Saccharothrix espanaensis DSM 44229: one gene and its partner. The main gene of each other region encodes a partner of the protein of the gene in region 2 in a complex. Links are inferred from orthologs where the notes say so. Each region holds a gene or a part of one and is shown on either strand. Other genes may lie near its edges.

Region 1 (14,458 bases), 6.0 Mb from region 2 along the record:
GCCACCAGCCGAGCTTCTTGGCACCGGAGTGGAACAGCGGCCAGTCCTCGACCGGCACCAGGCTGGCCTCGTGCGCCCAGTACTCGACCAGCAGCCGGGGCTTGCGGGCGCTGTGCGACCACGCGGCCTCGTCCACGAGCGACGGCGCGTACGCGCCCAGCCTGCTGAACACGGGCATGTAGTGCGCGCGCACGGCGACGTTGACCGAGTCGAGCTGGAGCAGCCGGACGCGCGAGAGCACCCGCTGGAGGTGCCGCCTGGTCGGCGGCGAGGCGGGCCTGGGATCGGCGAAGCCCTGCGCGGCCAGCGCGATCCGGCGGGCGACGTCTGCGCTCATCGTCTGCACGGCTCGGATACTCCCACCTCGGTACGACATTTCCGCTCGGCCCGGACTACGAGCACCACCGCGACGACCACCAGCAGGCCGCCGGCCAACTGCCACGGGCCGAACTGCTCGTCCGCCAGCCACACACCGAGCAGCACGGCGATCACGGGGTTCACGTAGGCGTAGGTCGCGACCGTGGACACGGGCAACTGGCCCAGCACGTACACGTACGAGCTGAACGCCAACAACGACCCGAACACCACGAGGTAGCCCCACGCGAGCCACGACGTCGTGGACACCTCGGACAGCGTGACGCTCTCCCCCGCGACAACGCCGACCAACGACAGCAGCGCGCCGCCGACGATCATCTCCACCGCGGACATCGCGAACGGGTCCGCAGTAGGCAGCCTGCCGTTCAGGTACGACCCGAGCGCCCAGCCGAACGCGGCCAGCAGCACCGCCCACGGCCCCCACCACGACGAGCCGCCCACGTCGTGCAGCAGCAGCACCGCCAACCCGACCAACCCGACGGCCACCCCCACGTACGTGACGCGCGGCGGCCGTTCGCCACCGAGCCGCCGGAGGAGGACCACGTAGATCGGCACCGACGCCACCAGGAGCGCGGCCAGCCCCGAAGCCACCGATTGCTCCGCCACGACCACCAGCCCGTTGCCCCAGGCGGGCAGCAACAGCCCCAGCAGCGCGGCCGTGCGGAACTGCGGCCACGTCATGCGCAGCCGCCGCCCCACGATCAGCGCGAGGACCAGCCCGGCGGCCAGGAACCGCGTCCCGGCGGACAGCAACGGCGGCATGGTCTCGATCGCGAACTTGATGCCCACGTACGTCGAGCCCCACACCACGTACACGACGCCCAACGCAGCCCAACGCATGTCCGCACGCTTTCACGTGACACCCGCCCGGATCACGTGGATTTCGGCCACTAGGGTGCCTCGCATGGCCGACGCCGCGGTGCGGACCGCGAAGCCCGAAGACGTGCCGGAGATCGCCCGGATCCACCGCGACACGTGGCGCACCGCGTACCGGGAGCTGCTCCCGGACGAAGTCCTGGACGGCCTGTCCGACACCACCGAGGCGTGGGCCGAGGCGGTGGCGCACGCGCGGGTGTTCGTGGCGACCGAGGGCCAGTGGCTGGTGGGCTTCTGCGTGGCCGGGACCGCGCCGGACACCGAGGTGGCCCGCGCGGACGGCGCGCTGCCCGACGACGCGGCCACCACCGCGCTGGTCAGCGTCCTGGTGGAGCCCCGGTGGGGTCGGCGCGGCCACGGCGCGCGGCTGCTGGCCACGGCCGGTCAGGCGTTGCTGGAGGGCGGGTGCACGCGCGGGATCGCGTGGATCCCGGAGGCGGACAAGTCCTCCGGCGGCTTCTACGCGAAAGCCGGCTGGGAGGCCGACGGCACCGTGCGCACCCTGGACGCGGGTGGTCGGCCGGTGCGCGAGATCAGGGTTTCCGGGGGGCTGACCCCACCGCTCACGGCCTGAGCGGTTGCTAGCCTCGAACAGGTGTGGGCACTGCTGGGGTGGATCGGCCTGACGTTCGGTGTGGCGTTCGGGTCCGCGATCATCCCCCTGATCAGCATCGAGGTCTTCGTCATCGGCCTCGTCACGCAGCAACCCCACATCTCCTGGTGGTGGATCGGGCTCGCGGTCGCGGTGGGCCAGGTGCTGGGCAAGATGTTCTACTTCCTGGCCGCGCGCGGCGACTGGCACCTGCCGGCGTGGTTCAAGCGCAAGGAGAGGCCGGCCAAGCCGCTGACGCCGTTCCGGGCGAAGTGGAAGGCCAGGCTGGAGTGGGTGCGGGAGCGCTGCCACCGGCACCCGCACTGGATGTTCGGCACGCACGCGGTGAGTTCCGTGGTCGGGCTGCCGCCGTTCATGTTCACCACGGTCCTGGCGGGGCTCGCGGGCATGTCGTCGTGGCTGTTCATCACGACCGGGATGGTGGGGCGGTTCGCCCGGTTCAGCGTCCTCGCCGCGTCACCGGGCATCATGGCGGGCTGGTTGCCGCACTAGCCCCGCACTGGCCCACCAGTGCCGCCGGCCTGACGTCGTATGTCGGTCAGCGGCGCTCGTGGCGCACGAGGCGCTGTCGCGGCACGGTGAGGCCGTAGTGGTCGTGCAGCTCGACGTGCTCCACCTCGGACAGCTCGGCACCGATCCGGGGTGCTTCCTCGATCTCGCTCTTGTCCACCGGCACCACCAGCCGGCGGTCGCGCACCTGGGCCCCGCGGATGGGTACCAGGGTGGTGGCGTTGTCGGTGCGGACGCCCGCCCACAGCGGGCGTCCCCCGTCCAGCCACAGCTCTTCGACCGGCCCCACGCGCTCGCCGTGCCGGTCCAGCAGGTCGCAGTCGTACAGCAGATCTGTTCGGTCCATGCTCACGGCTACCCGAGCCGCGGAGCGGTCGCACCCAGGTGCACCCGGTCGAGTGACCGGATTCGCCCGACCGAGGGCGAGTCGCACGGTCGGTCTAGGTGAGGGCGAGCGCCGCCCCGAACGCGGTGACGAGGACCAGGCAGGCGATGGTGATCCGCAGGTTCTGGTAGGTGTTGCTCACCCCACCACGTTATCCAGCGATCACCGGACAAACCAAGGTGAATTGGCGTTAAAACCGGATGAATTGAGTCTCACCCGAATGCTTCACGCCTGATTCTTCGACACCTGGAAAAGGTCGATGGCCTGGCGCATGGTTTCCCGGGCCCGGCCCCGGTCACCCGCCAGGTCGTAGGCCTGGGCCAGCGCGAACCACCGCCGCCAGTCCTCCGGCTCGGCCTCCACGTCGGCCCGGCGCTGCTCGAACCAGGCGTCCGCCGCCTCCCGGTCCACCCGCCCGGACGGCCGGCGCGGCAGGCCCGACACGTCCGGCAGCGCGCCCTCGTCGGCCAGCCGGCGGGCCATCTCCTCGGTGGTGAACCCGAACCGCAGGTTCGTCCACGCGATCCACGCCCCGATCAGCGGCAGCACGAGCACGGCCGCGCCGAGCCCGATGCCGACCGCTTCCCCGGTGCCGATCAACACCACCGCGCGCCCGCCGAGCAGCACGAAGTACACCGCGAGCGCGGCGGTGATGATGAACGCGGTCGTGCGCGCCTTCACAGGTCCATGTACTTGTCGAGCCCCACGGACAGGCCGGGGTGGGTGAACACCGAGCGCACCGCCAGCAGCACCCCCGGCATGAACGACGTGCGGTCCAGCGAGTCGTGCCGCAGGGTCAGCGTCTCGCCCTCGGTGCCGAACACGACCTCCTGGTGGGCGATCATCCCGGCGATCCGCAGCGAGTGCACCCGCACGTCGCCGACCAGCGCGCCGCGCGCGCCCGGAGCCTCCTGGGTGGTGGCGTCGGGCATCGGGCCCACGCCGGCCGCCTCGCGCGCCTGCGTGATCAGCCGGGCGGTGTGCGCGGCGGTGCCGGACGGGGCGTCCACCTTGCGCGGGTGGTGCAGCTCGATGACCTCGGCGGAGTCGTAGTAGCGCGCCGCGAGCTCGGCGAACCTCATCGACAGCACCGCGCCGATGGCGAAGTTCGGCGCGATCAGCACGCCCACCTCCGGCTCGGGCTCCAGCCACTCGGCGACGGTGGACAGCCGCCGCGCGTCGAACCCGGACGTGCCGACCACCGCGTGGATGCCGTTGTCCACGCAGAACCGCAGGTTGTCCATCACGACGTCGGGGCTGGTGAAGTCGACCACGACCTCCGCGCCCGCGTCGGCCAGGCCGGCCAGCAGGTCGCCCGCGTCGACCGTCGCCACGACCTCGGCGTCGTCCGCGGCCTCGACGGCGCGCACGACCTCAGCGCCCATGCGGCCCCGCGCGCCCAGGACGCCGACCCGGATCGGATCGGACGAGGACCGGCGGGGCGGGTCGAGGGGGAAGTCCGAAGACCTGCTTGCAGGGTCGAGCGGAAGCTCCGACGGTGGGTTGCTCAAGAGATCACCTCGTGCACCTGGGGCGGCAAATCATCGGCGTGAGCGTAAGGGCCGACCACGGAGGCGGCGACGGGGCGTCGCAGCAGCTCGCGGGCCAGCGCGGCGACGTCCTCGGCGGTCACCTCGTCGATCCGCGCCAGCGTCTGCTCCACCGACAGGTAGTCGCCGTAGTTCAGCTCGCCCTTGCCGACCCGGGACATCCGGGAACTGGTGTCCTCCAGACCCAGCACCAGCCCGCCGCGCAACTGGCCCTTGCCGCGCGCGACCTCCGCGTCGGTCAGGCCCTCCGCCGCCACGACGGACAGCACGTCGCGCACCACGCCCGCGACGTCGCCCAGCCGGTCGGGCTGGCAGCCCGCGTACACCGACCACGTGCCGGTGTCCGCGTACAGGCCCACCGACGAGTACACCTGGTACGCCAGGCCCCGTCGTTCGCGGACCTCCTGGAACAGCCGGGAACTCATGCCACCGCCCAACGCCGCGTTGAGCACGTTGAGCGCGAACCGGCGCTCGTCGTGCCGGTCCACCGCCCGCACGCCCAGCATCAGGTGCGCCTGCTCGGTGTCGTCGGAGTGCAGCACCAGCTTGCGCGTGCCGGGGATTCGGGCCCGGCCCACGCGCGGCGCGACCGGCGTGCCGGTGCGCCCCAACCGCTCGCCGATCTGCTTGCGCGCCAACCGCATCACGTGGTTGTGCTCCACGTTCCCGGCCACCGCGAGCACCATCCGCGGCATCGTGTAGCGGCGCTTGTAGAAGCCGTACAGCGCGGAACGGTCCATGTCCTGGATGGACCGTTCGGTGCCCAGCACCGAGCGGCCCAGCGGGTGCTCACCGAGCATCGCGTCCAGGAACGCGTCGTGCAGCAGGTCTTCCGGGTCGTCGTCGCGCATGGCGATCTCTTCGAGCACCACGCCGCGCTCGGTCTCGAAGTCGCGCGGCTCGCACAGCGCCTCGAAGACCACGTCGCACACCAGGTCCAGCGCCAGCGGCAGGTCCTCGTCGAGGACGTGCGCGTAGTAGCAGGTGTGCTCCTTGGCGGTGAACGCGTTCAGCTCGCCGCCGACCGCGTCGATCTCCTCGGCGATCGCCGCCGCCGACCGGTTCGCGGTGCCCTTGAACAACAGGTGTTCCAGGTAGTGCGCCGCGCCCGCCACCTCGGCCCGCTCGTCCCGCGACCCGACCTGCACCCACAGGCCCACCGACGCCGAACGCACGCCGGGGATCTGCTCGGTGATCACCCGCAGGCCGGAGGGCAGCACGCTGCGGCGCACGGTCACGCCGGTCGCGCTCTGCTCCAGCACGCGGGTGCTGCCGGGTCGTTGGAGGTGCCCGAGCCTGCTGTTAAGCGGACGGCCGCGAGTGCCCGAGGCACCCGCGGCCGTCCCGTTGACGCTCGTGGTCACTGCGCCGCGGACTCGGCCGGTGCGGTGTCCTGCGCCGGAGCGGCGTCCTGGGCCGGCGCGTCCTGCGCGGGAGCGGTGTCCTGCGCGGGAGCGGCGTCCGCGTCCTCGTTCACCAGCACGAGGCTGATCTTGCCGCGCTGGTCGATGTCGGCGATCTCGACCCGGAGCTTGTCGCCGACCTTGACGACGTCCTCCACCTTGCCGATGCGCTTGCCGTTGCCCAGCTTGGAGATGTGGATCAGGCCGTCCTTGCCCGGCAGCAGCGAGACGAACGCGCCGAACGCCGCGGTCTTCACCACGGTGCCCAGGAAGCGCTCGCCCACCTTCGGCAGCTGCGGGTTGGCGATCGCGTTGATCAGGCCGATCGCGGCCTCGGCCGACGGGCCGTCCGCCGCGCCGACGTAGATCGTGCCGTCGTCCTCGATCGAGATGTCGGCACCGGTCTGCTCGGTGATCGAGTTGATCATCTTGCCCTTCGGCCCGATCACCTCGCCGATCTTGTCGGTCGGGATCTTCACCGAGGTGACGCGCGGCGCGTACGGGCTCATCTCGTCCGGGCGGTCGATGGCCTCGGCCATCACCTCCAGGATGGTCAGGCGCGCGTCGCGGGCCTGGTTGAGGGCCGCGCCGAGCACCTCCGACGGGATGCCGTCGAGCTTGGTGTCGAGCTGGAGGGCGGTGACGAACTCCTTGGTGCCGGCGACCTTGAAGTCCATGTCGCCGAACGCGTCCTCCGCGCCCAGGATGTCGGTCAGCGCCACGTACTCGGTCTTGCCGTCGACCTGGTCGGAGACCAGGCCCATCGCGATGCCCGAGACCGGCGCCTTGAGCGGCACACCGGCGTTGAGCAGCGACATCGTGGACGCGCAGACCGAGCCCATCGAGGTGGAGCCGTTGGAGCTCAGCGCCTCGGAGACCTGGCGGATCGCGTAGGGGAACTCCTCGCGCTTGGGCAGCACGGGCATCAGCGCCCGCTCGGCCAGCGCGCCGTGGCCGATCTCGCGGCGCTTGGGCGAGCCCACCCGGCCGGTCTCGCCGGTGGAGAACGGCGGGAAGTTGTAGTGGTGCAGGTAACGCTTGTGCGTCTCGGGGGACAGCGAGTCGATCTGCTGCTCCATGCGCAGCATGTTCAGCGTGGTGACACCCAGGATCTGGGTCTCGCCGCGCTCGAACAGCGCCGAGCCGTGCGCCCGCGGGATCAGCTCGACCTCGGCGGACAGCGAACGGATCTCGGTCAGGCCGCGGCCGTCGATGCGGACCTTGTCGCGCAGGATCCGCTGGCGCACCAGGTTCTTGGTCAGCGAGCGGAACGCGGCGCCGACCTCCTTCTCCCGGCCGTCGAACTGCTCGGCCAGCTTCTCCAGCACCGACGCCTTGATCTCGTCGATCCGGGACTCGCGCTCCTGCTTGCCGCCGATGGTCAGCGCCTGCGCCAGGTCGGCCGAACCGGCCTGCTCGACGGCCTCGAACGCGTCGGCCTGGTACGCCGGGTAGGTCGGGAACTCGCCGGTCGCCTTCGCGGCGTGCGCCGCGAGCTCGGCCTGCGCGTCGCACAGCACCTTGATGAACGGCTTGGCGGCTTCCAGACCCGCCGCCACGACCTCTTCGGTCGGGGCCTGCGCGCCCTCGGCGACCAGGTCGATCACGCGCTCGGTGGCCTCGGCCTCGACCATCATGATCGCGACGTCGTCACCGACCGTGCGGCCCGCGACGACCATGTCGAACACGGCCTTCTCGAGCTGCTCGTGGGTCGGGAACGCCACCCACTGGCCCTCGATCAGCGCCACCCGGACGCCGCCGATGGGGCCGGAGAACGGCAGGCCGGCCAGCTGCGTCGACGCGGACGCGGCGTTGATCGCCACGACGTCGTACAGGTCGGCCGGGTTCAGGCTCATCACCGTGATGACGACCTGGATCTCGTTGCGCAGACCGTCCACGAAGGAGGGGCGCAGCGGCCGGTCGATCAGCCGGCAGGTCAGGATCGCGTCGGTCGACGGGCGGCCCTCGCGGCGGAAGAACGAGCCGGGGATGCGGCCCGCGGCGTACATGCGCTCCTCGACGTCCACCGTGAGGGGGAAGAAGTCGAAGTGCTCCTTCGGGTGCTTCGACGCCGTCGTGGCGGACAGCAGCATGGTCTCGTCGTCCAGGTAGGCGACGACGGAGCCGGCCGCCTGACGGGCCAGCCGGCCGGTCTCGAAGCGGATGGTGCGGGTGCCGAACCGACCGTTGTCGATCACAGCTGAAGTCTCGTGGACCTCGTTGTCGGTCATGTGTGTCAGAACTCCTCGTCATGCGGGCCGCAGCGCGCACGGGCGCGGGTCGCGGGTCGGACGAGGCCGGTCTTCGATCGAAGTCCCCTGGGTTGTCGTCTTGGGCCAGGGGGCCACTACCGAGGACCGGCGATCAAGTCGTCCCGGTGCGCCGCGCGTGCGTCCCTCGTCTTTGTTTCGTTGTGTGTGCTGTTGTACTGCGGTCTTGCGGTTTTCGCCCGGTGGGCGGTACTGCACCGAGGGGGAGCGACCGGTCCGGTCACTCCCCCTCGGCGGTGGTCAGCGGCGCAGGCCGAGTCGCTGGATCAGCGACCGGTAGCGCTGGATGTCCACCTTCTGGAGGTAGTTGAGCAGCCGGCGGCGACGGCCGACCAGCAGCAGCAGACCACGACGCGAGTGGTGGTCGTGCTTGTGCTGCTTGAGGTGCTCGGTCAGGTCCGCGATGCGCTTGCTGAGCAGCGCGACCTGGGCCTCGGCGGAGCCGGTGTCCGAGTCGTGGACGCCGTACTCGGCGAGGATGGTCTTCTTTTGCTCGGTGGTCAGTGCCACGTTTCCGCTACTCCTTGTACCTGATGCGATGTTCCGTGCGGCCCCGTTGCCGGGGGTAGACGGTCATGGCCGCCACGGACCGCAGCCAGACCCAACTGTCGAGGTTACCAGTAGTCGCCGGCCACTACCCGTTTGGCGTGGTCAAGGGCACCCGGTCCAGCACCTCGTAGCCCGTGGACGGGCAGCTGCGCACCAGTGCGACCTCCGTCACGGTCCACTCGCGACCGTCGAAGTCCACGTGCGGCAGGCGATCCCCGCGCCGACGCGCACGGGCGACCGTCAGATGTGGACGCCAGTCGCCGGTCGCCCCGGTCGCCTCGGCGAGCGGGCGCAGCGGACCGCGCACACCCATCCACAGCACGCCCGGGAACGTGCCGGAGGAGGTGAGTGCCACCCTCGGCGCGGGCAGGCCGCGCAGCGCGTCGAGCAGGCCGGCGGGCTCGGCGTCGTCACCGTGGAAGCGCAGCGTGATGTGCCAGCGGTCGGGCGCGCTCCACCTGAGGTCGGGGTGCGCGGCACGGGCCGCGCGCAGGGCGTCGGCGAGGTCGGCGACGACGTCCGCGGGCGGGAAGACGCCGGTGAACAGCCTCAGGAGTCGCGGCCCTTGCCCGCGCGGCGCAGCAGGTCGGCCAGCGCCGGGAAGTCGTCGCCGAGCATGTCGGCCGCCTGCGACAACTCGCGGCGGTCGGCGATGCGGCGCAGGAACGGGAACACGGCGGCCTCGTCGTCGGTGCCGTTGACCGGCAGCGAGTCACGGCTCACCGTGGGCTTGGAGTCGCGCACCTCGTCCAGCGCGCGCTGCAACGCCGCGGGCGCGCCGGTCGCCACGTCCGGGGTGAGGACCTTGCGCTCCAGCATGATCATCCGGGCCAGCACGGACGGGTTGCCGATCTTGGCGCGGCGACCGCTCATCACCTGGCTGAGCATCGGCGCGCTGATCCCGAGCACGTCCGCGAGCTGCGCCTGGGAGACGTTGAAGGCCACCACCAGCCGGCGCACCCGGTCCCCCAGGGGCTCTCCGTACCACTCTCGCTGCAACGCGAGATTGCGCTGGACGATCTTGTGGTCCTCCACCTTCGCCTCTCCCCTTACCGGCTTGGACGTGACAGGCATCTTGCCAGGTAAGTGGTGGACGCATGTCCGGATCCACCCAGGTGGTTCAACGCGTCACGCGGCGGTCTCCGGGAGGATGACCCGGGTTTGCGCGACGTCCTTGTGCATCTGGTCCAACAGCTCGTCGACGGTGTCGTACCGCTCCATGGCGCGCAGGCGTTCCACGAAGTCCAGCGCGACCCGCTGGCCGTAGAAGTCCTCGTCCACGTCGAGCACGAACGCCTCCACCCGGCGCTCCCGGCCGGAGAACGTCGGGTTCGTGCCGACCGAGACCGCGGCGCGCAGCCGGCGCCCGCTGGAGTGGATGAACCAGCAGGCGTAGACGCCGTCGGCGGGCACGGCGGCGAAGCGGGTGGTGGACAGGTTCGCGGTCGGGAACCCGAGCTCCTTGCCCCGCCCGTCGCCGCGCACCACGATCCCCTCCAGCCGGTGCGGCCGGCCCAGCGCCTGGGCGGCGGCCTTCACGTCACCGGCGTCGATGCACGCCCGGATGTAGGTGGAGGAGTACGTGACCCCGTCGTCGGTCACCAGATCCGCCCCCTCCGTCCCGAACCCGAAGCGCTGGCCCAGCGCGCGCAACAGGTCGACGTTGCCGGCGGCCTTGCTGCCGAACGTGAAGTTCTGGCCGACGACGACGGACGCGACATGCAGCCGGTCGACCAGGATCTCGTGCACGAACTCGGCCGCGGTCATCCGCGACACCTCGACGGTGAACGGGACCACGCAGAACACGTCGACGCCGAGCTGCTCGACGAGCTCGGAGCGGCGCCGGAGACTGGTCAGCTGGGCGGGGTGGCTGCCGGGTCGCACGACCTCGGAGGGGTGCGGGTCGAACGTCATCAGGACGGACGGCACACCCTTCTCGGCGGCGAGCTCGACGGCCCGCCCGACCAGCGCCTGGTGGCCCCGGTGCACCCCGTCGAACACGCCGATCGTCACGACACACCGACCCCACCCGCCGGGCAGGTGGTCCAACCCTCGCCACCGTTGCACGGGGTGCAGCCTACGGGGACGCACCCGACCCAAGCCGACCGGCGTCAACGCCCACACCCACGCCGCCGCCGCGCACCGGACGCCCCACCGCCAACACCCCCAGCCGGCCCGCCACCGGTGCCCGCGAACCGCCCGTCGCCGGTGCCTTCGTGCACCCTGCCGCCCGACACGCGCCAGCCAGACCAGCGCCGATTACGCCCGAACGGGTTCGCTCGCCGCGCATTTCGTCAGAACGGCCCACCGCTGCCGCTTTCGCCCGAAACCGGCCCCGCACCCCCGATTCCGCGCGGCATCCGCCAACCGGCCGGCTCCGATTTCACGCGGCATCCGCCGTCCGACCGGCTCCGATTTCGCGCGGATTTCGCCGTCCGGCCGGCTCCGTTTTGGCGCGAGACATGCCGATCGCTGTCGGTTTCGCGCATGGCGATCGGCCGTCGATTCGCGCGAGATTTCCACCACTCCCGCGACGGCTGCGCGTCACAGCCTCCGGTCGTCGCGGGCGTCGCGGGCGTCGCGGCGGGACTCGCGAACGTCGCGATCCATTTCGTCACGGGCGTCGCGGTGGATCTCGTGGCGGATGTCGCGACCGGCTTGGTGGACGTTGCTGCCGTCGTACGCGGTCGCGGATTGCTCGATCGTGGGGCTGGCTCTCATGATGCCGGTGTTCAGGCTGACCGAACCGAGAGTTCGGGCCTGCACGACGTTGCCCTGGATGGACCCGGAGACGGTGTTGTGCACATCGCCCGGCGGAGCCGAGCCCTCCGACCGCTGCGCGGCCAAGCCCACGAACACGCCCGCCACGGTGAGCAGCACCACCGCGCCCCAGGTCCAGGGGTTGGAAATCTGGTCGGTGGCCAAGTTGATCACCACGCCGGTCGCCGAGGTCACCACACCCGCGGCGGTCGGCCACACCCATCGCGCCATGCGGTCCACGGTAGGGCGGCCGGAGGGATGCCGGGTACCTCCGTCAGCGGCTCTCCACCGCTCCGCCGGGTGACACACCACCAGGAGCGGCGGGTGGCGCGGCAGACGGGTGGCGGGCCGACGAGTGACGGGCAGACGAGTGACGGGCAGACGGGTGGCGACTATCGGGCCCGCCTGGTCGACCGGGGCGATATCGCGGGCCGGGCCGGGCCGGACAGGGCTGGACATGGCCGGGCCGGGGCGGGGCGGGCAGATGTGGGTGGGAGGGGGCGGCGTGGCGGAGCGGATGGCCGGGTAGGCGGGTGGGGGTTGCGGGTGGTGCGGGTCCTGGGTCGTGGGCTGTGGGTACTGGTGTGGGCCGTGGTGGGGGTGCTGGTCGGGCGGGGTGTGGGGTGAGTTGGTCGACTGGTTGGGTTCGCGGCTCGGTATACAAACCGAGTATCGGGAACAGTGTTTCCGTACGTATTTTGGGGATGATCACCCGATGGCGTGACGGGTCGGGGACGGGTCACGCGAAGGGGTGTGGGGGTGGGTCTTGGGGTGGACGGGCTGGTGTCAGCCTGCTGGGGTCAGGACTACCAGGGCTTTTGCGATCGGGCCTTCGTCTTTTGCCAGGGCTACTACGTGGCCGTCCGGGCCGAACACCCCGTACGTGCCTTCGAAGCCGCCGGCTGCCAGGCGTTGGCCGTGGGACAGCGCCACCGCTTCGCGGGGCTCGATCTCCCGGCGGGGGAAGGCTTTGTCGACTGCTTCGTCCAGGTCGAGGGACAGCGCCGGCGACTCCTCCAGCTGCGCCAGGGTCTTCGCGACCCTCAGGTCGAACGGGCCGACCCGGGTTCGGCGCAGGGCCGCCAGGTGGCCGCCCACGCCCAGGTCCGCGCCCAGGTCGCGGGCCAGGGCTCGGACGTACGTGCCGGACGAGCACTCGACCATCACGTCCAGCTCCGTCGCCTCGCCCTCGCGCCGGATCGACAGGACGTCGAACCGGTGCACGGTCACCGGCCTCGCCGGGATCTCCACCGTCTCCCCGTCGCGCACCCGCGCGTACGCGCGCTTGCCGTCGATCTTCACCGCGCTCACCGCGCTGGGCACCTGCTGGATCGGGCCGGTGAGCTTCGCCACGCCCGCGCGGATCGCGTCCTCCGCGACGGCCGACGCGTCCGAAGTGGACAGGACCTCGCCCTCGGCGTCGTCGGTGGTGGTGGCGGAGCCCAGGCGGATGGTCGACAGGTACGCCTTGCTGTCCAGCGCCAGGTGGCCCAGCAGCTTGGTCGCGCGCTCGACCCCGAGCACCAGGACGCCGGTCGCCATGGGATCGAGCGTGCCCGCGTGCCCGACCTTGCGGGTACCGAGGATGCGGCGGACCTTGGCCACCACGTCGTGGGACGTCATGCCGTCCGGCTTGTCTACGACGACCAGACCTGGCTGCACAGCGGAAGTTGATGCGGACACGACCGCACATCCTAAGCCTCGGCCAGAACGTCCCAACGCCGGCGACGCAACTGCACCGGCACCTGCTCCCCGCGCTCCTCCGCCGCGAACACCTCCGCACGCGCCCGGCGCCACCACACGGCGGTCCGCCACACGCCGAGCACCAGCACGGAAACCACGGCCAGGAAGGCGATCCGGTACGCCTGGGCGACCGGCAGCCCCTCGGTCAGGTCCAGCACCACGCCGACCGCGAACGCGGTGAACGTGATCGCGGCGAACCCGCCGACGTTCGCGACGCCGGTGGCCGTCGACACCCGGTGCAACGGGTTGTAGTCGCGCACCAGCGCGAACGCCACGCCGGAGGTCGGGCCGCCGACCGCGAGCACGCCGAACACGACCGCGAGCACGCCGGGCGGCAGCACCCCGCCGGGCCACCCGAGCAGCACGGCCCACCCGACCAGCGCCGCACCGAGGTAGCAGCCGACGATCGGCATCCGCCACTCCGGCTTGCGCGCGATCACCGCGCCGATCAGCGGTCCGGCCACGATCCCGACCACGACGAGCAGGCTGAGCACCGCCGACGCGTCGGGGCGGCTCATCCCCTGCGCCTCGACCAGGTACGGGAACCCCCACAGCAGGCCGAGCATCGCCGGTGTGGACATGGACGCGAAGTGCACCCAGAAGCCGAGCCGCGTGCCGGGCACGGACCACGCCGAGACGACGCGCTTGGCCACGGTGCGCAGCGGCACCGGTTCGACGGGTGGCTGGGTCACGCCGTGCGGCACCTCGCGGACGCGCCACGCGACGACGGCCGAGTAGGCGGCGGTGGCCACGCCCGCGATCAGGAACGTGGCGGTCCACCCGGTGCTCGCCAGCAGCAGGGTCAGCGGGACGGTGGCGACCAGGTTGCCCGCGCCGCCGAGCGCGGCGGACAGCGACATCACGACGGTGAACCGGCGTGGCGGGAAGTGCGCGGCGGCCAGGCGCAGGACGCTCACCCACGTCATCGCGTCGCCGATGCCGAGCACGGCCCGCGCGCCCAGGCCGAGCGGGTAGGAGGAGGCGAGCGCGAACATGACCTGGCCGACACCCATCAGCAGGGCGGCGGCGACCAGGACGCGGCGCGCGCCGAACCGGTCGACGAGCAGGCCGGTGGGGATCTGCATCAGGGCGTAGAGGCCGATCTGGAGCACGGTGAACGTGCTGAGCGCGGCGGGTCCGACGTGGAAGCGGTCGGCGGCTTCGAGCCCGGCGACGCCGAGCGAGGTGCGGTGGAAGAGGGCTGCCACGTAGACGACGACGGCGGTTGACCAGATCAGCCACGCCTGGCTGGTGGCACGATCGACCGGCACGGCGAAGCTCCTCGGTGTTCCTGCGGCGGCACTCCGTCTATCGGGAACACTTGCCTTCTGTTAACAATTCCGGGCAGTGCCCCTCACCACACCACCCCCACCCGCGCCCATCTGCCCGAACGCGTCCGGAGCAGCAGCGGGACCAGGCGCAGG
Region 2 (14,321 bases):
CGTCCACCATCGTCAACTGGCTGTCGCTGCCCAGCGCCGTCGGTGACTTCGCCCACACCGTCGTGAACCTGGTGGTGCGGGTCGAGCCGGGCGTGTTCCTGACCGTCGCGCGCGGCCTCGGGTCGCTGCTGCTGCTGTTCATCGCCTGGCGGCAGTGGCGGGCCGCCGCCGACGGCGGGCCGGAGGCGATCCGCCGGGCGGCGATCACGTCGCTGGCCGTGGCGCTGCTCTCGCCGGCCACGCTGCCCTGGTACTTCAGCTGGGCGCTGGTGCTGGCGGCCGGCCTGGCCTGGAGCACCAAGGGGTTGCAGGCGGCGGCGTTCTTCTCCACGTTCCTGCTGCTGGTGACCTTCCCCGACGGTGACACCGCGCTCTACTCGTGGGGCTACCTGGCGCTCATCGCCGCCGTCTCGGCGCTGGCGTGCGTCTCCCTGGTCAAGCCCGACCCGCTGAAGCTGTCCAGCAGGTACCCGTGACCGGGCCGGCCCTGGCCGACGCCTACGCCCGGTGCCGTGAGCTCAACGCCCGCCACGGCCGCACGTTCTTCCTCGCCACCCGGCTGCTCCCGCCCGTGCGACGCCCCGCCGTGCACGCCCTGTACGGCTTCGCACGGTGGGCCGACGAGATCGTGGACAGCGGCACCTCCGCCGACCCGGCGGGCGAGCTGGACGTGCTGGAGCGGCAGCTGGCCGACGAACTGGCGGGACGCCCCACCGGGCACCCGGTGCTGGCGGCGCTCGCGGACACCGTGCGGCGCTACCGGATCGACCCCGCGCTGTTCGCGGACTTCCTGGCGTCGATGCGGATGGACCTGCACACCACCGAGTACGCGACGCTCGCCGAGCTGGACCGGTACATGCGCGGGTCGGCCGAGGTGATCGGGCTGCAACTGCTGCCGGTCTTCGGCACCATCGCGCCCCTGTCGCACGCCGAGCCGGGCGCGGCGGCGTTGGGGCGCGCGTTCCAGCTCACGAACTTCTTGCGGGACGTGGGAGAGGATCTCGACCGCGGTCGCGTGTACCTGCCGCAGGACGTGTTGCGCGTCTACGACGTGAACCGGGAGTTGTTGGCGTGGTCGCGACGCACGGGCAAGCCGGACGAACGCATCAGGCGCGCGGTGCGGCACCTCACCGCGGTGGCGTACGCGGCGTACCGGGAGGCGGAGACGGCCGTGCCGCTGCTGCACCCGGTCGCACGGCCGTGCGTGCGCACGGCGCTGGTGCTCTACCGGGAGATCCTGGACGGAATAGCCGTCGCCGACCACCACGTGCTGGACAAGCGCGTGGTGGTGTCGAACGCACGGCGGCTCTCGGTCGCCCTGCCGGGGCTGTCCCGGTCGGTGGCGGCCCGCGCGACGTCCGGACGGCTCCGCTGGAACCGCCCGGACGCGCCTGGTCGGAGTTAGTGGTCTGGTCGGCGCACGAGTCAGAAGCCCATGGACTGTGCCCGCCGCTTCACCTCGCGGCCGCGGTCGCCGCGCAACGCCTCGATCGGCGTGCCGGGCAGCGTGTCGTCTTCGGTGAACAGCCAGCGAAGGATCTCATCGGTCGAGTAACCGGAGTCGCGCAGCACCGTGATGGTGCCGGGCAGCCCCTTCACCACGCCTCCGGCGGCGAGGAACTGGGAGGGGACGACGAGGACACCGTTCCGGCGCTCCGCGAGCAACTGGCCGTCGCGCAGCAACTGGTGGACACGGGTGACCGGCAGGCCAAGACGCTCGCCGACCTCAGGCAGGTCAAGGACCTCCAGGTCGGGAGCCAGCACATCCGCAGCGGCAGGAATCGCACTCACGTGCGTCACGATGCCACAACGCCGGGAGCAATGCCCTGCGCCAACCGGGTGGTGGCGGTACACCCCCGGGTCGGTTCCCGGACACCCCCTGTTTCCGGGGGCTTTGACACGGATCCCACACGCCGGTCGGGATGCTCCCAGCGCACGGCTCCGGTCGGCTCCACCCCACCGTACGATCCACGGCTGTGGAAAGGTCGGCGACGAACGTGATCGGCGGGCTGCTCGAACAACGCTACCGAGTGGGCACCCTGGTGGCACGCGGGGGCATGTCCACCGTGTACCGGGGCGTCGACACGCGCTTGGAGCGCCCCGTGGCGATCAAGGTCATGGACCCCCGGTTCTCCTCGGACCCGCAGTTCGTCGCGCGGTTCGAGCGGGAAGCGCGCGCCGCGGCCGGGCTGCACCACCCCGGTGTCGTCGCGGTCCACGACCAGGGCGTGGACGAGGACCGGGTCTACCTGGTGATGGAGCTGGTCGAGGGCGGCACGCTGCGCGACCTGATCACCGCCCGGGGGAAGCTGGACGTGCCGCTGGCGCTGACGGTGCTGGAGCGGGTGCTCTCGCCGCTGGCCGCCGCGCACCGGGCCGGGCTCGTGCACCGGGACGTGAAGCCGGAGAACGTGCTCATCGGGCGCGCCGGTGTGGTGAAGGTCGCAGACTTCGGCCTGGCGCGCGCCGTGTCCACGCCGGCCATCACGAGCGACACGACGATCCTCGGCACAGTCGCGTACCTGTCACCCGAACAGGTCACCAACGGCAACGCCGACGCCCGCAGCGACGTGTACTCGGCGGGCGTGCTGCTCTACGAGATGCTGACCGGCGCGCCGCCTTACGTCGGCGACACGGCCATCTCGGTCGCCTACCGGCACGTGAACGAAGAGGTGCCGCCGGTGACCGGCGTGCCCGCCGAGGTCGCGGAGCTGGTCCGCCGGTCGACGCGCAAGGAGCCGTTCCTGCGCCCGGCGGACGCCGAGGCGTTCCTGTCCGAGGTGGAGACGGCGCGGGCGACGCTCGGCCTGGCCGCCGTGGACGTGCCGACCGTGACGGCGGCGACCGCCGACACCCCCGCGTCGGCCGAGCCGAAGACCGAGCGGGTGCAGCCGGTGGGCGTCGGGGCCGTGGCCTTCGCCGAGGCGACCGTGCCGGTGCGCCGGTTCCCGCCGCCCGGCCCGCAGGGCACCCAGGCGTTGCCGCGCGGGCTCGACCCCACCCCGTCGCCCGCCATGGGCGTTCCCGCGCCCCTGGGAGGGCAGCAGACGGCCGTGGTGCCCCGCACGCGGCCCGTGCGACCGAAGCGGCCTCCGAAGAAGAAGACGCCCGAGCAGCTCTACGAGGAGATGCGGGCCAAGAGCAAGAAGCAGTTCATCACCTGGATCAGCGTCGTCGCGGTCGCGGCGGTCGTGGTCGGCCTGGTGAGCTGGTGGCTGTCCATCGGCCGGGTCGAGTCGGTGCCCGACGTGGTCGGCAAGGAGCAGGACGCGGCGGTCGCGATCCTGGAGAGCGCGAACCTGAAGTCCGCGGTGTCCACCGAGAACAGCAACACCGTGCCCAGCGGCCAGGTGCTCAGCACCGACCCGGCCCCCGGCGCCGAGGCCACCCGCGGCGACCTGGTGCGGGTGGTGGTCTCGCGTGGCAAGCCGGTCGTGCCGCAGGTGGCGGCGGGCTCCGACCCGGCCGCCGCGGAGCGGGAGATCGCCGCGGTCGGGCTGAAGTCCAAGCTCGACCCGAACGACGACGCGTTCAGCGACCGCGTGCCCAAGGGCAAGGTCGTGACGACCAAGCCCGCGCCCGGCACGGCCGTGGAGATCGGCAGCGTCGTGACGGTCGTGCTGAGCAAGGGCGTGCAGCCCAAGCCGGTGCCGAACGTGAAGGGCAAGACGAAGGACGAGGCGTTCGCGGAGCTGGCCGCGGCCGGGTTCGACCCCGTGGAGGGCCCCGAGGAGCCCTCCGGCGAGGTCGACGGCGGCCGGGTGGTCCGGACCAACCCGGTGGCGGGCACCACGCTCGGCGCGGACAAGCGGGTCACCGTGATCGTCGCGGCGGACCGGGGCGTGACCGTGCCGAACGTCGAGGGCAAGAAGCTCAGGGAGGCCAAGGAGACCTTGGAGAAGGCGGGCTTCCAGGTCGAGGTGCAGTTCAACAACCGGGAGCGGGCGACGGTGATCAACCAGTCGATCCGGCCCGGCGAGCGGGTGCCGAAGGGCACCAAGATCACGATCATCGCGGTCTGACGGCGGGCGGCCTCGTGCTCGGCCTGGTCGAGCACGAGGCGACGTCGGAGGCCCGCTACCTCGGGCGAGGTCTTCGGCCGGCCGTTCCCCGAGCCGCTGCCCCGCTGGGACGACGAGACCGCGCGCGGCACCGACCTGTGGGCGACCGAGCACGAGACCCGCGCCGGGATCGTGGAGCGCTACCGGCGGGTGTGGGCGCACTCGGCCGCGACGGTCGACGCGTTCGACGCACCTGGTCACGTGCCGTGGTGGCCGCGCCCGGACGTGACGCTGTTCGACGTCCTGCCGCACCGGCTCACCGAGATCAACCGGCACGCCGGACAACCTGCGCGAACAGCTCGACGGCGGGACCGGCGTGGCCGTCGGCGGGCGGGACGCGGCCTTCTGGGCGGCCCGGCGCGCGGAGGTCGAGCGCGGCGGTCGACCGCACCGCCGCGAGGGCGACGCCCGCGACGACAGCGCCCGGAACGACAGCGGCCCCGGAGACGACAGCGCCCGGCGGTCCGGGACGTGGGGTCCTGGGCCGCCGGGCGCGGGTCGGGTCCGATCAGGTCAGCTGCGGAGCATCTCCGCGACCAGGAAGGCCAGCTCCAGCGACTGCTGGGTGTTCAGCCGCGGGTCGCAGGCGGTCTCGTAGCGGCCCGCCAGGTCGGTGTCCGAGATCTCCTGGGCGCCGCCCAGGCACTCGGTGACGTCCTCGCCGGTCAGCTCGATGTGGATGCCGCCGGGGTGCGTGCCCAGCCGGCGGTGCACCTCGAAGAAGCCCTGCACCTCGTCCACGATCCGGTCGAAGTGCCGGGTCTTGTAGCCGGTGGACGACTCGTGGGTGTTGCCGTGCATCGGGTCGCACTGCCAGATGACCTGGTGGCCCGACGCGGTGACCTTCTCCACGATCGCGGGCAGCACGTCGCGCACCTTGCCGTTGCCCATCCGGCTGATCAGGGTCAGCCGGCCGGCCTCGTTGCGCGGGTCGAGCCGCTCGACGTACTCGACCGCCATCTCCGGCGTGGTCGACGGGCCGATCTTGAGGCCGATCGGGTTGGCCAGCAGCTCGGCGAACGCGATGTGCGCGCCGTCGAGCTGGCGGGTGCGCTCGCCGATCCACAGGAAGTGCGAGGACAGGTTGTACAGCTTGGGCTGGTCGCTGTTGCTGTCCAGGCGCAGCAGCGCGCGCTCGTAGTCCAGCAGGAGCGCCTCGTGCGAGGCGAAGATCTCCGTGGTGTGCAGCGAGCTGTCCTGCACGCCGCACGCCGACATGAACCGCAGGCCGCGGTCGATCTCGGCGGCCAGCGCCTCGTACCGCTCGCCGGCCGGCGAGGTGCGCACGAAGTCCTTGTTCCACTCGTGCAGCCGGTGCAGGTCGGCCATGCCCGCCGTGGTCATCGCCCGCAGCAGGTTCATCGCCGCGCCCGCGTTGGCGTAGGCGCGGATCATCCGCGACGGGTCCGGGACGCGCGCCTCGGGCGTGGTGATCAGCGAGTTGACGATGTCGCCCCGGTAGGACGGCAGGCCGAGCGCGTCGATGTTCGACGAGCGCGGCTTGGCGTACTGGCCGGCGATGCGGCCGATCTTGACCACCGGCAGGCTCGCGCCGTAGGTCAGCACCACGGCCATCTGGAGCAGGGTGCGCACGTTGGCGCGGATGTGGGGCTCGGTGTTGTCCGCGAACGTCTCGGCGCAGTCACCGCCCTGGAGCAGGAACGCCTCACCGCGGGCCACCTCGGCGAGGTTGCCGCGCAGCCGGTCGATCTCGGCGGGCACGGTGATCGGCGGGACGCTTTCCAGCACCGCGCGCACCCGGCGCACCTGCTCCGCGTCCGGCCATTCGGGCTGCTGGGCCGCGGGGCGGCTCAGCGCTTCGTCCAGTCGGTTGCGGAGCTCGGGCGGGAGGGGCGGGAGCTCGGGAAGCGTGTCCACGGGCACGTCCACGGTCCAGTTCACGTGTTAAGGGTAGGCGGTCCGCGCTGAGGGACGGGCACTGGATCGCCTCATCATGATGCGCGTCATGCCCACCACCCGCCCGGGGGGCGAATCGCCGGGCGACGTGGGGTCGCAACGCCCGTCGCGGACCTGTTCCCGCAGCGCGCGCCGCACCCGGTGGCCAAGGCTCGTCCGACCGCGTGCGGGCACCGGTCCGGGCCGGTCCGGCGTGGTCGTACCCGACGCGGCGGGGCGTCGAAGCGGTTCGGGAGATCTCCGGCCGGCGCGCGCCGGAAGGTGCTGCGGGAACCCGTACCGGCGGCCCCGCACGGCTCCCGTCCCGGCCGGGTCGCGCGGGGAACGGGCGGTCGGCCGTTCCCCGGCCCGGCTGCCGGCAGCAGGCGGGAAGACGGCAACGGGCGCTTCCGGGCGGGTCGAGGGTCCGTCCGGAAGCGCCCGAAGGTCGTGCTGCCTAGCCGAAGAAGACCTCGGCCTCGGCGTAGCGCTCCAGCGGCACGGTCTTGAGCTCGGCCGTCGCCTCGGAGAGCTTCACCCGCACGATGTCGGTGCCGCGCAGCGCCACCATCACGCCGAAGTCGCCCTCGGCGACCGCGTCCACCGCGTGCAGGCCGAACCTGGTCGCCAGCACCCGGTCGTACGCGGTCGGGATGCCGCCGCGCTGGGTGTGCCCGAGCACGACCGCGCGGGACTCCTGGCCGGTGCGCTCGGCGATCTCCTCGGCCAGCCAGGTGCCGACCCCGCCCAGCCGGACGTGGCCGAACGCGTCCTTCTCACCGGAGTGCAGCACCTCGGCGCCGCCCTCGGGCACCGCGCCCTCGGCGACGACGATGATCGGCGCGTACTGCCGCTCGAACCGCCGCTCCACCCACTCGACGACCTTCTCCACGCTGAACGGCCGCTCCGGCACCAGGATCACGTTCGCGCCGCCCGCGAGGCCGGAGTGCAGCGCGATCCAGCCCGCGTGCCGGCCCATGACCTCGACCACGAGCGCCCGGTGGTGGGACTCGGCGGTGGTGCGCAGCCGGTCGATGGACTCGGTGGCGATGTGCACGGCGGTGTCGAAGCCGAACGTGTAGTCCGTCGCGCCCAGGTCGTTGTCGATGGTCTTCGGCACGCCGACCACGCCGATGCCGTCGTCGGTCAGCCGCTTCGCGACACCCAGGGTGTCCTCGCCGCCGATCGCGATCAGCGCGTCGACGCCCTCGGCGGCGAGCACCTCGCGGATCCGGTCGACACCGCCCTCGATCTTGTACGGGTTGGTGCGCGACGAGCCCAGGATCGTGCCGCCCCGGGTGAGGATGTCCTCGACGTCGCCGAGCCCGATCGGCTTGGTGAGCCCTTCGACCGGGCCCTGCCAGCCGTTGCGGAAGCCCACGATCTCCCAGCCGTGGCCCTCGACGCCCTTGCGGACCACGGCGCGGATGACCGCGTTGAGGCCGGGGCAGTCACCACCGCCGGTGAGCACACCAATACGCATCTGCTTAGCCAATCTCTTCGTGGCGTGGGTCACCCAAGACTGTCACGAGCTGGATCGGTGCAGCAAGGCCGGGTCCCACCTAGCGGACGGCGAACCCGCGGCGGCGGCGCTCGGCCTCGATCACCTGCCAGCGGGCCAGGTTGTGGCGGGCGTCGGCGAGCGCGTCGTGCGCGTCGGCGGGCGGCGCGGGCAGCTTGGGCTTGCCGACGTCCTCCCAGCGCTGCCGCAGGTCGCGGGTGAACCGGGGCAGGCAGCGCGGCAGCGCGGGCATCGGGCCCCACAGCTGCGCCAGCGCCACGTGGTCGTAGGCGGCGAACCACGCCCACAGCTCGATGTCGTCCCGGTTGGTCTTGGCCCCGCCGAGGAACTCCAGCAGGTCGCGGCGGATCCGCTCGCGACCGCGCCAGGCCTGGTCGGCGGGGGACGGGAGCTGGTTGAGCACGTTCGCCCGCACCCACGGACCGGCCTTCTCCGGGTCGAACTCGGTCGACACGGCGTAGAACTCGCGGCCTTCCTCGTCGACCACCCCGATGGAGACGAGGTCGATCGTCAGCCCGTCCTCGATGAACTCACAGTCGTAGAAGAACCGCACCGCGCCCACCTTAAGGTGCGGTTCACCCGGCCTTGGTGCCGGGCAGCCGGTCGGCGTCCCCAGGAGCACCGGAGCCCTGTCCCTCGGGCTTCTTCCGGGAGTCCTTCTCAGGCTTCTTCTGGGGCTCTTCCTTGGCCTTGGCCGCGTAGACGTCGACGTACTCCTGGCCGGAGAGCTCCATCAGGGCGTACATGATCTCGTCGGTGATCGACCGCAGCACGAACCGGTCGCCGGACAGGCCCTCGTAGCGGGAGAAGTCCAGCGGCTTGCCGATCTTGATCCGGATCGGGTGCGGCCGCCACATCTTCGAGCCGATGGGGTTCGCCTTGTCGGTGCCGAACATGGCGATCGGGATGACCGGCGCGCCGGACTCCAGGGCGATCCACGCGACGCCGACCTTGCCCTTGTAGAGCCGCCCGTCGGGCGAGCGGGTGCCCTCCGGGTAGATGCCGAGCAGCTTGCCCTCGCGGACGATGCGCACGCCGGTGTCCAGCGCGCCCTGCGCCGCCGACGCCGAGGACCGGTCGATCGGCACCTGGCCGACGCCGGAGAAGAACCAGCGCTGGAACGCGCCCTTGAGGCCCTTGCCGGTGAAGTACTCGATCTTCGCCGGGAAGGTGACCCGCCGGGACAGCTTCAGCGGCAGGAAGAACGAGTCGGAGACCGCGAGGTGGTTGGACGCCAGGATCGCGCCGCCCTCCTTCGGGATGTTCTCCGCGCCCTCGATGATCTTGGGGCGGAAGAACAGCTTCAGGAGCGGCCCGAGCAGGATGTGTTTCATCAGCCAGTAGAGCACTGCCGGCAGCGCCTCCTCGACGTGCTTGGTCCCCGCGGGCCAGCCTACGGAGCCAACCGCACCAGGCACAACGAACGGCCCGGTGCGGCCGGTACGGTCGCAAGTCCCACCGACCGCCGTAATCCGCAACACAACGGCCTCGTGGGACGATGAAGTCTGGCAGAGGATTCGCCTTCACGACCGGAGGGTTGGGGCACGCCGATGAACTCCCGACGCGACTCGACGGACGGCCCGGAGGACGTGGACGCGACCTTCGCCGAGATCGTGGCCGGCCTGGAACGCGAAGGCGTCGGCAGGACCTGGCCCGATGCGGACGACGCCGCCGCCGACGCCGCCGCCGACGCAGCGGACGACGCCGCGGACGAGGAAGCCGAGCCCGCGAAGCCCGCCCGCTCGGAGGGCCGGCCCGCCGTGGCCACCGCCGACGCCGACCCGGACGACGAGCCGGACGACGACCCGGACGACCACTTCGTCCCGCCGGACCCGCCCCCGCTGCCCGCCCTGCGCGCGGGCACCGTCGCGGCCCTGCTGCTGATCCTGCTCGGCGTGGTCCTGCTGCTGTTCCCGAGCCTGTTCGGGCTGACCCCGACGATCGGCACCCCGGTGGCGCTGGTCGTGCTGTGCTCGGGCGCGGGCTGGCTGGTCCTGCGCATCCGCAACGGCCCACCGCCGGACTCCGGCTGGGACGACGGCGCGGTCCTCTAGTTGTACTGACTCGTGGTGTCGTTGAGGTCCAGGCGGTCGGTCGGGTGGTTGGTCGGCCGTCGACGGCGCTGTGAGCTCGGTAGTGGTTGTGATCGTGGATCGAGCCGGGCAGGGTGCCAGGCGGTGGTCGTTGCCCGGTCCGGGCCGGAGGTCCACCCGTCTTCAACCCGACACGCCGCCAACAACCCGACCAGTCACTGCGGCTAGCGGCGACCGTTGTGGGCTGGGCGGGTGGTGGTCAGGTCGCGGGCCAGGGTGGCCACGCCGACGATGCCCGCGTCGTCGCCCAGTTGCGCGGTGCGGATGCGGGCCAGTGGGCGGTGGCCCGCGCCGGTGACGACGGCCGCGTAGCGCTCGCGGGCCTCGTCCAGGAACAGCGGCGCGGACTCCGACACGCCGCCGCCGATCACCACGACCTCCGGGTCGTACACGTCGGCCACCAGCGCCAGGCCCTCCCCCAGCCACCGGGCCAGGTCGATCATCGCGCGCTTGGCCAGCGGGTCGCCGTCGCGGGCCGCGGCGGCGATCCGGCGGCCGGTCACCGCCCGCGAGTCGCCCAGCGCCTCGCGCGCCAGTGACGTCGACACGCCGGGGTGGCGGGCCAGCAGTTCCACCGCGGTGGTCGTCAACGCGGTCCCGCTGCAGTACCGCTCCCAGCAGCCGTTCTTGCCGCACGGGCACGGCCGCCCGTCCGGCACCAGCCGCAGGTGGCCGAGTTCCGGCGCGACGCCGTGCGCCCCGCGGAACACCTTGCCGTCGATCAGCAGCGCGCCTCCTATCCCGGTGCCGATCGCCACCAGGACCGCGATCCCGGCACCACGGGCCGCGCCGAACCGGTGCTCGGCCAGCGCCGCCGCGTTGGCGTCGTGCTCCAGCACCACGGGCAGCCCGACGCGCTCGGCGATCCGGTCGGCGACCGGGGCCTGCCGCCACGCCAGGTGCGGCGCGAACAGGACGGTCCGCCGGTCCGACGCGACGAACCCGGCCACGGCCAGGCCGACCGCGGCCACCCGGTGCCGGGAGGCGACCTCGGCCACGGCCGCGCCGATCGCCTCCTCCAGCGCCCCCTCCCCGGACGGGGTGGCGGCGCGGGCGGTGTCCAGGACGGCCCCGTCGGCGTCCACCACGCCGACGCGCACGCTGGTGCCGCCGACGTCGACGCCGACGGTCAGCACTGCGTCCGCCGCCGCACCACGGGGATGTGCTGCACGCGGGGTTCGCGCTCCTCCTCGGCGTCGGAAGGGTCGGCGGGCCCGGCGGCAGCGGGCTCGGCGAGCGCCGCGCGCAGCACCGCGATGAGCCCGGCGACGTGCTCGGCGGCCCGGGTGGCCAGTTCCGAGCGGTCGCCGCGGACCAGCGCCACCGCGTTGCACAGCGGGCACCAGCCACAGGTGCGCTCGCCGTGCTCGCCGTGCTCGCCGTCGGCGAGCTTGTTCAGCCACGGCTGCGCGCGCTCGGCGGCGGCGTCGAGCAGCAGCCGGAGTTCCTCGGCGAGTTTCGCGTCCACGTGCCTCACCGCATCCAGAGGTCGGGGTCGGGGCGGAAGCGCACGGCCACCCCGTCGTCGTCCAGTTCCGCGCCGACCACCACGCACCGCCGCAGCAGCGACGGCAGGGCGATCAGCCTGCGCCGGCCGTCCACGGTCACCGCCAGGTCGTCGCCCACGCGGGCCAGCTCCAGCTCCGAGTCGCCGACCCGCAGCGCCAGCCGCAGCTCGTACTCGTCGTCCACCCGCACCACGTCGACCAGCGGCCCGGCCGCACCGGACCCGGCCAGCGGGTCCGCTCCCGCGTAGAGGGCCTCGGCGACCTCCAGCAGCGCGGCCAGGCCGACTGGTTCGCGGGCGTGGTGCTCGACGGTGCGCACCGGGCCCAGGTCCAGCGAGGCCAGCACGGCGTCCTGCTCGGCGCGCCGGGTGCGCAGCCAGGTCGCGGCCGGGCCGCGGCCGGCACCGGGGTGCGGCACGAGCCGGTTGGCGATCACGCCGTCGACCCGGATGCCCTGCAACGCGAGCGCGGTGACCGTGCGGCGGGTCTCGGCGGCGACCACCCGTTCGGGGGTGAGCACCAGCCGGACGGCGGTGGTGTCGGCGGTCAGCAGGCCGCGCAGCTGCTCCAGGTTCTCGGCGAGCCGGCCCAGCGCGTCGGCGGTGGCGTCCCACCGCTCCACCGGGGCCGCGGTGCCGGCCAGCCCGGCGAGCAGGCCGCGCACCACCCGGCGGTGGGTGGGGAACAGCCGTTCCAGGTAGCCGGCGACGGCCTCGGGCAGCGCGAGCAGCCGCAGCGTCTCGGCGGTCGGGCCGCAGTCGACCACGACCACGTCCCACGGACCGGTGCGGGTCAGCCGCGCGACCTCGGCCAGCGCGAGCAGCTCCTCGACGCCGGGCAGGACGGTCAGCTCCTCGGCGTCGAGCTCGTCCACGCCCGCGCCCGCCAGCACGGTCCGCAGGTGCCCGCGCAGCTCCCGCCACGTGCCGTCGACCAGCGTCCGGGGGTCGACCTGGGCCGCGTGCAGCCCGGCGTCCACCTCGGTGGGCGCGGAGCCCAGCGGCACGCCGAACGCGTCACCCAGCGAGTGCGCGGGATCGGTGGACACGACCAGGGCCTTGCGCCCGCCCGCGGCCAGCGCGGCGGAGGTGGCGGCGGCGAGGGTCGTCTTGCCGACCCCGCCCTTGCCGGTGAACAGCAGCAGACGCGCGCTCATCCAGCGTTTTCCACCCGGCGCTTGAGCTCCTTGAGCGCGGTGTCCATGATCATCTTCTCGGCCTTGCGCCGGAACAGGCCAATCATCGGCACCACGAGCTGCACCGACAGCGTGTAGGTCACCTCGGTCGAGCCGCCGCGCTCGGTGAACGCGTAGCTGCCCTCCTGGGACTTCTGCATCTGCCCCTTGACCAGGTGCCACGAGATCCGCGAGGTCGACCACTCGTCGTAGGCGAGCACGTACTCGTCCTTGATCGGACCCTGGTCGATGTTGAACCTGACCTGCGCCGCGTAGTCGTCCGCACCGGTCTCCAGCACCTCGGTGCGCTTCACCCCGTTGGCCCATTGCGGGTACGCGGCGAAGTCGGCGATCACCGCGACGATCTCGGCGGGAGCCGCGTCGATGACGATGGACTGGGTGGACTCGTCGGCCATGCCGGGGAGGCTACCCGGTGGTTCGGCTCACCATCGCAACACGTGGGGCGTGCCGCTGCGCTGGAAGTGGCCCACGTTCACGCACTCGGTCCACCCCACCCGGACGCGCCGCGCCATCGGCTGGTGCACGTGCCCGAACACCGACCACCGGGGCCGGTCCCGGCGGATGGTGTCCAGCAGCGCCGCGGACCCCCACTCGGGCCGCCGCGCCACCACGTCGTAGGTCAGCTCCGCCACCGCCGGCGGGATGTGGGTGCACAGCACGTCCACCGGGCCCAGCCCGGCCAGCGCCGCGTCGAACTCGTCCTCGGTGCGCAGGTACGGGTACCAGGGCGCGCCCGGCCGCCGCACGAACCCGGGCGCGATCAGCGCCCCGCCGACGAAGCCGAACCTCAGGCCGCCGATCTCGGCCGACTCGCCGTCGAGCACGTGCACCCCGTCGCGCACGAACCGCGGCCACAGCTCGGGGCTGTCCACGTTGCCCGGCGTCGCGTAGGTCGGCGCGCTCATCGCCGCGAACAGCTCGGTGTACTGCTCCAGCACGGCTTCGCGGACGACCTCCGCCGCGTCGTCCAGGCTGTCCCACAGCGACCGGATGTAGCGCACGGTCTCCGCGCTCATCCGCTCGCGCCGCAGCCGGGCGAACACCTCGACCTTCTCCGCGCCGAACACCCGACCGAGGATGCCCTTGCCGTGGTCGTAGTAGTCGACGAAGTCGACCAAGTCCCCCAGGACCACCAGTGCGTCGGCCCCGTCGCCCGCGCGGGCGAGGGCCTCGGCGTTGCCGTGGACATCCGAGACGACGTGAACCCGCACCCCCGCGAATCTACGGCAGGGCGGGCGGCACGCCCGGTTCGCGCCCGGCTTCCAAGGTCGTCTTCAGCCCCAGGGACACCTGTTTGGCTGCCAGCTGGCGGCGGCGCAGCTCCTGCCGCACCCGCTTGGGGGTCGTCTCGCCGCGCGGGTCGGCGCGCAGGAAGTAGTGCAGCAGCGTGCCGTCGAGCACCGGCTCCAGCCACACCTCCATGGTGCCCACCAGCGCCCCGCCCACGGTCCAGCGCAGGCCCTGCGCACCCCGGTCGAGGTAGACGTCCAGGATGAGGTCGGGCCAGTACCGCGCCCACGACTCGGGCGCGGCGAAAGCGGCGGCCACCACCTCGGGGGGGACTGCGAGAAATGTCTCGTCGACGACGTCCACGCTCGGCACGGGTGGGAAGAGTGCCACGACACGGTCACGGAACGGACCACCGGCCTGGTGTATTGCCGGAATCACAGGCTAGGTTTCCCCACCGGTAACAAACAATCGTCCGGAGGTTGACGTGCGCGAGTTCAGCGTCCCCGCCACCGCCACTGTGGCTGCCGAGGAGAACCTCACCGACATGGTGCGGGCGAACGCGGAGCGCTTCGGCAACGCCGTCAGCTTCCGCCGCCGCGTCGACGGCACCTGGGTCGACGTCACGGCCCGCGACTTCGCCGCCCAGGTGCTCGCGGTCGCCAAGGGCCTGATCGCCTCCGGCCTGCGCGCCGGCGACCGGGTCGGCCTGATGTCCAAGACCCGCTACGAGTGGACCCTGCTCGACTTCGCGATCTGGCACGCGGGCGGCGTCGTGGTGCCGATCTACGAGACCTCGGCGGCCGAGCAGGTCGAGTG

Evidence for each region.
Region 1: BN6_RS08085 (region 2) and BN6_RS33625 share a complex: the UniProt entries of both Bacillus subtilis proteins name them as parts of the possible RNA degradosome complex. The link is inferred for Saccharothrix espanaensis DSM 44229 from one-to-one orthologs.

What each region holds. Positions count from the first base shown.
Region 1 is NC_019673.1:7,720,960-7,735,417, forward strand. What follows is about bases 5,307-8,321. They hold BN6_RS33625 (polyribonucleotide nucleotidyltransferase), read right to left. Parts: upstream 7,944-8,321; coding sequence 5,670-7,943; downstream 5,307-5,669. Other genes in these bases: BN6_RS33620 (M16 family metallopeptidase), read right to left, coding at 5,307-5,571; rpsO (30S ribosomal protein S15), read right to left, coding at 8,223-8,321. Outside these bases: BN6_RS33585 (winged helix-turn-helix domain-containing protein), read right to left, coding at 1-337; BN6_RS33590 (EamA family transporter), read right to left, coding at 334-1,215; BN6_RS33595 (GNAT family N-acetyltransferase), read left to right, coding at 1,280-1,825; BN6_RS33600 (YqaA family protein), read left to right, coding at 1,856-2,356; BN6_RS33605 (PRC-barrel domain-containing protein), read right to left, coding at 2,403-2,720; BN6_RS33610 (hypothetical protein), read right to left, coding at 2,985-3,440; dapB (4-hydroxy-tetrahydrodipicolinate reductase), read right to left, coding at 3,437-4,177; more of BN6_RS33620, read right to left, coding at 4,267-5,306; more of rpsO, read right to left, coding at 8,322-8,492; BN6_RS49850 (2'-5' RNA ligase family protein), read right to left, coding at 8,617-9,084; BN6_RS33640 (helix-turn-helix domain-containing protein), read right to left, coding at 9,081-9,566; BN6_RS33645 (bifunctional riboflavin kinase/FAD synthetase), read right to left, coding at 9,660-10,598; BN6_RS33650 (hypothetical protein), read right to left, coding at 11,076-11,486; tRNA pseudouridine(55) synthase TruB, read right to left, coding at 12,078-12,974; BN6_RS33660 (MFS transporter), read right to left, coding at 12,986-14,305; BN6_RS33665 (MATE family efflux transporter), read right to left, coding at 14,389-14,458. UniProt on the Bacillus subtilis protein: Involved in mRNA degradation. Catalyzes the phosphorolysis of single-stranded polyribonucleotides processively in the 3'- to 5'-direction. Necessary for competence development in Bacillus subtilis.
Region 2 is NC_019673.1:1,693,851-1,708,171, reverse strand. What follows is about bases 5,428-8,305. They hold BN6_RS08085 (6-phosphofructokinase), read right to left. Parts: upstream 7,441-8,305; coding sequence 6,415-7,440; downstream 5,428-6,414. Other genes in these bases: BN6_RS08075 (lysophospholipid acyltransferase family protein), read right to left, coding at 8,055-8,305; BN6_RS08080 (polyadenylate-specific 3'-exoribonuclease AS), read right to left, coding at 7,520-8,032; BN6_RS08090 (class II 3-deoxy-7-phosphoheptulonate synthase), read right to left, coding at 5,428-5,963. In the rest of the region: polyprenol phosphomannose-dependent alpha 1,6 mannosyltransferase MptB, read left to right, coding at 1-476; BN6_RS08105 (phytoene/squalene synthase family protein), read left to right, coding at 473-1,405; BN6_RS08100 (Rv2175c family DNA-binding protein), read right to left, coding at 1,426-1,791; BN6_RS08095 (Stk1 family PASTA domain-containing Ser/Thr kinase), read left to right, coding at 1,977-4,022; more of BN6_RS08090, read right to left, coding at 4,575-5,427; more of BN6_RS08075, read right to left, coding at 8,306-8,828; BN6_RS08070 (hypothetical protein), read left to right, coding at 9,030-9,533; BN6_RS08065 (ROK family protein), read right to left, coding at 9,737-10,708; BN6_RS08060 (hypothetical protein), read right to left, coding at 10,702-11,040; BN6_RS08055 (ArsA family ATPase), read right to left, coding at 11,046-12,236; BN6_RS08050 (SRPBCC family protein), read right to left, coding at 12,233-12,670; BN6_RS08045 (metallophosphoesterase family protein), read right to left, coding at 12,698-13,486; BN6_RS08040 (polyketide cyclase / dehydrase and lipid transport), read right to left, coding at 13,497-13,877; BN6_RS08035 (AMP-dependent synthetase/ligase), read left to right, coding at 13,990-14,321. UniProt on the Bacillus subtilis protein: Catalyzes the phosphorylation of D-fructose 6-phosphate to fructose 1,6-bisphosphate by ATP, the first committing step of glycolysis.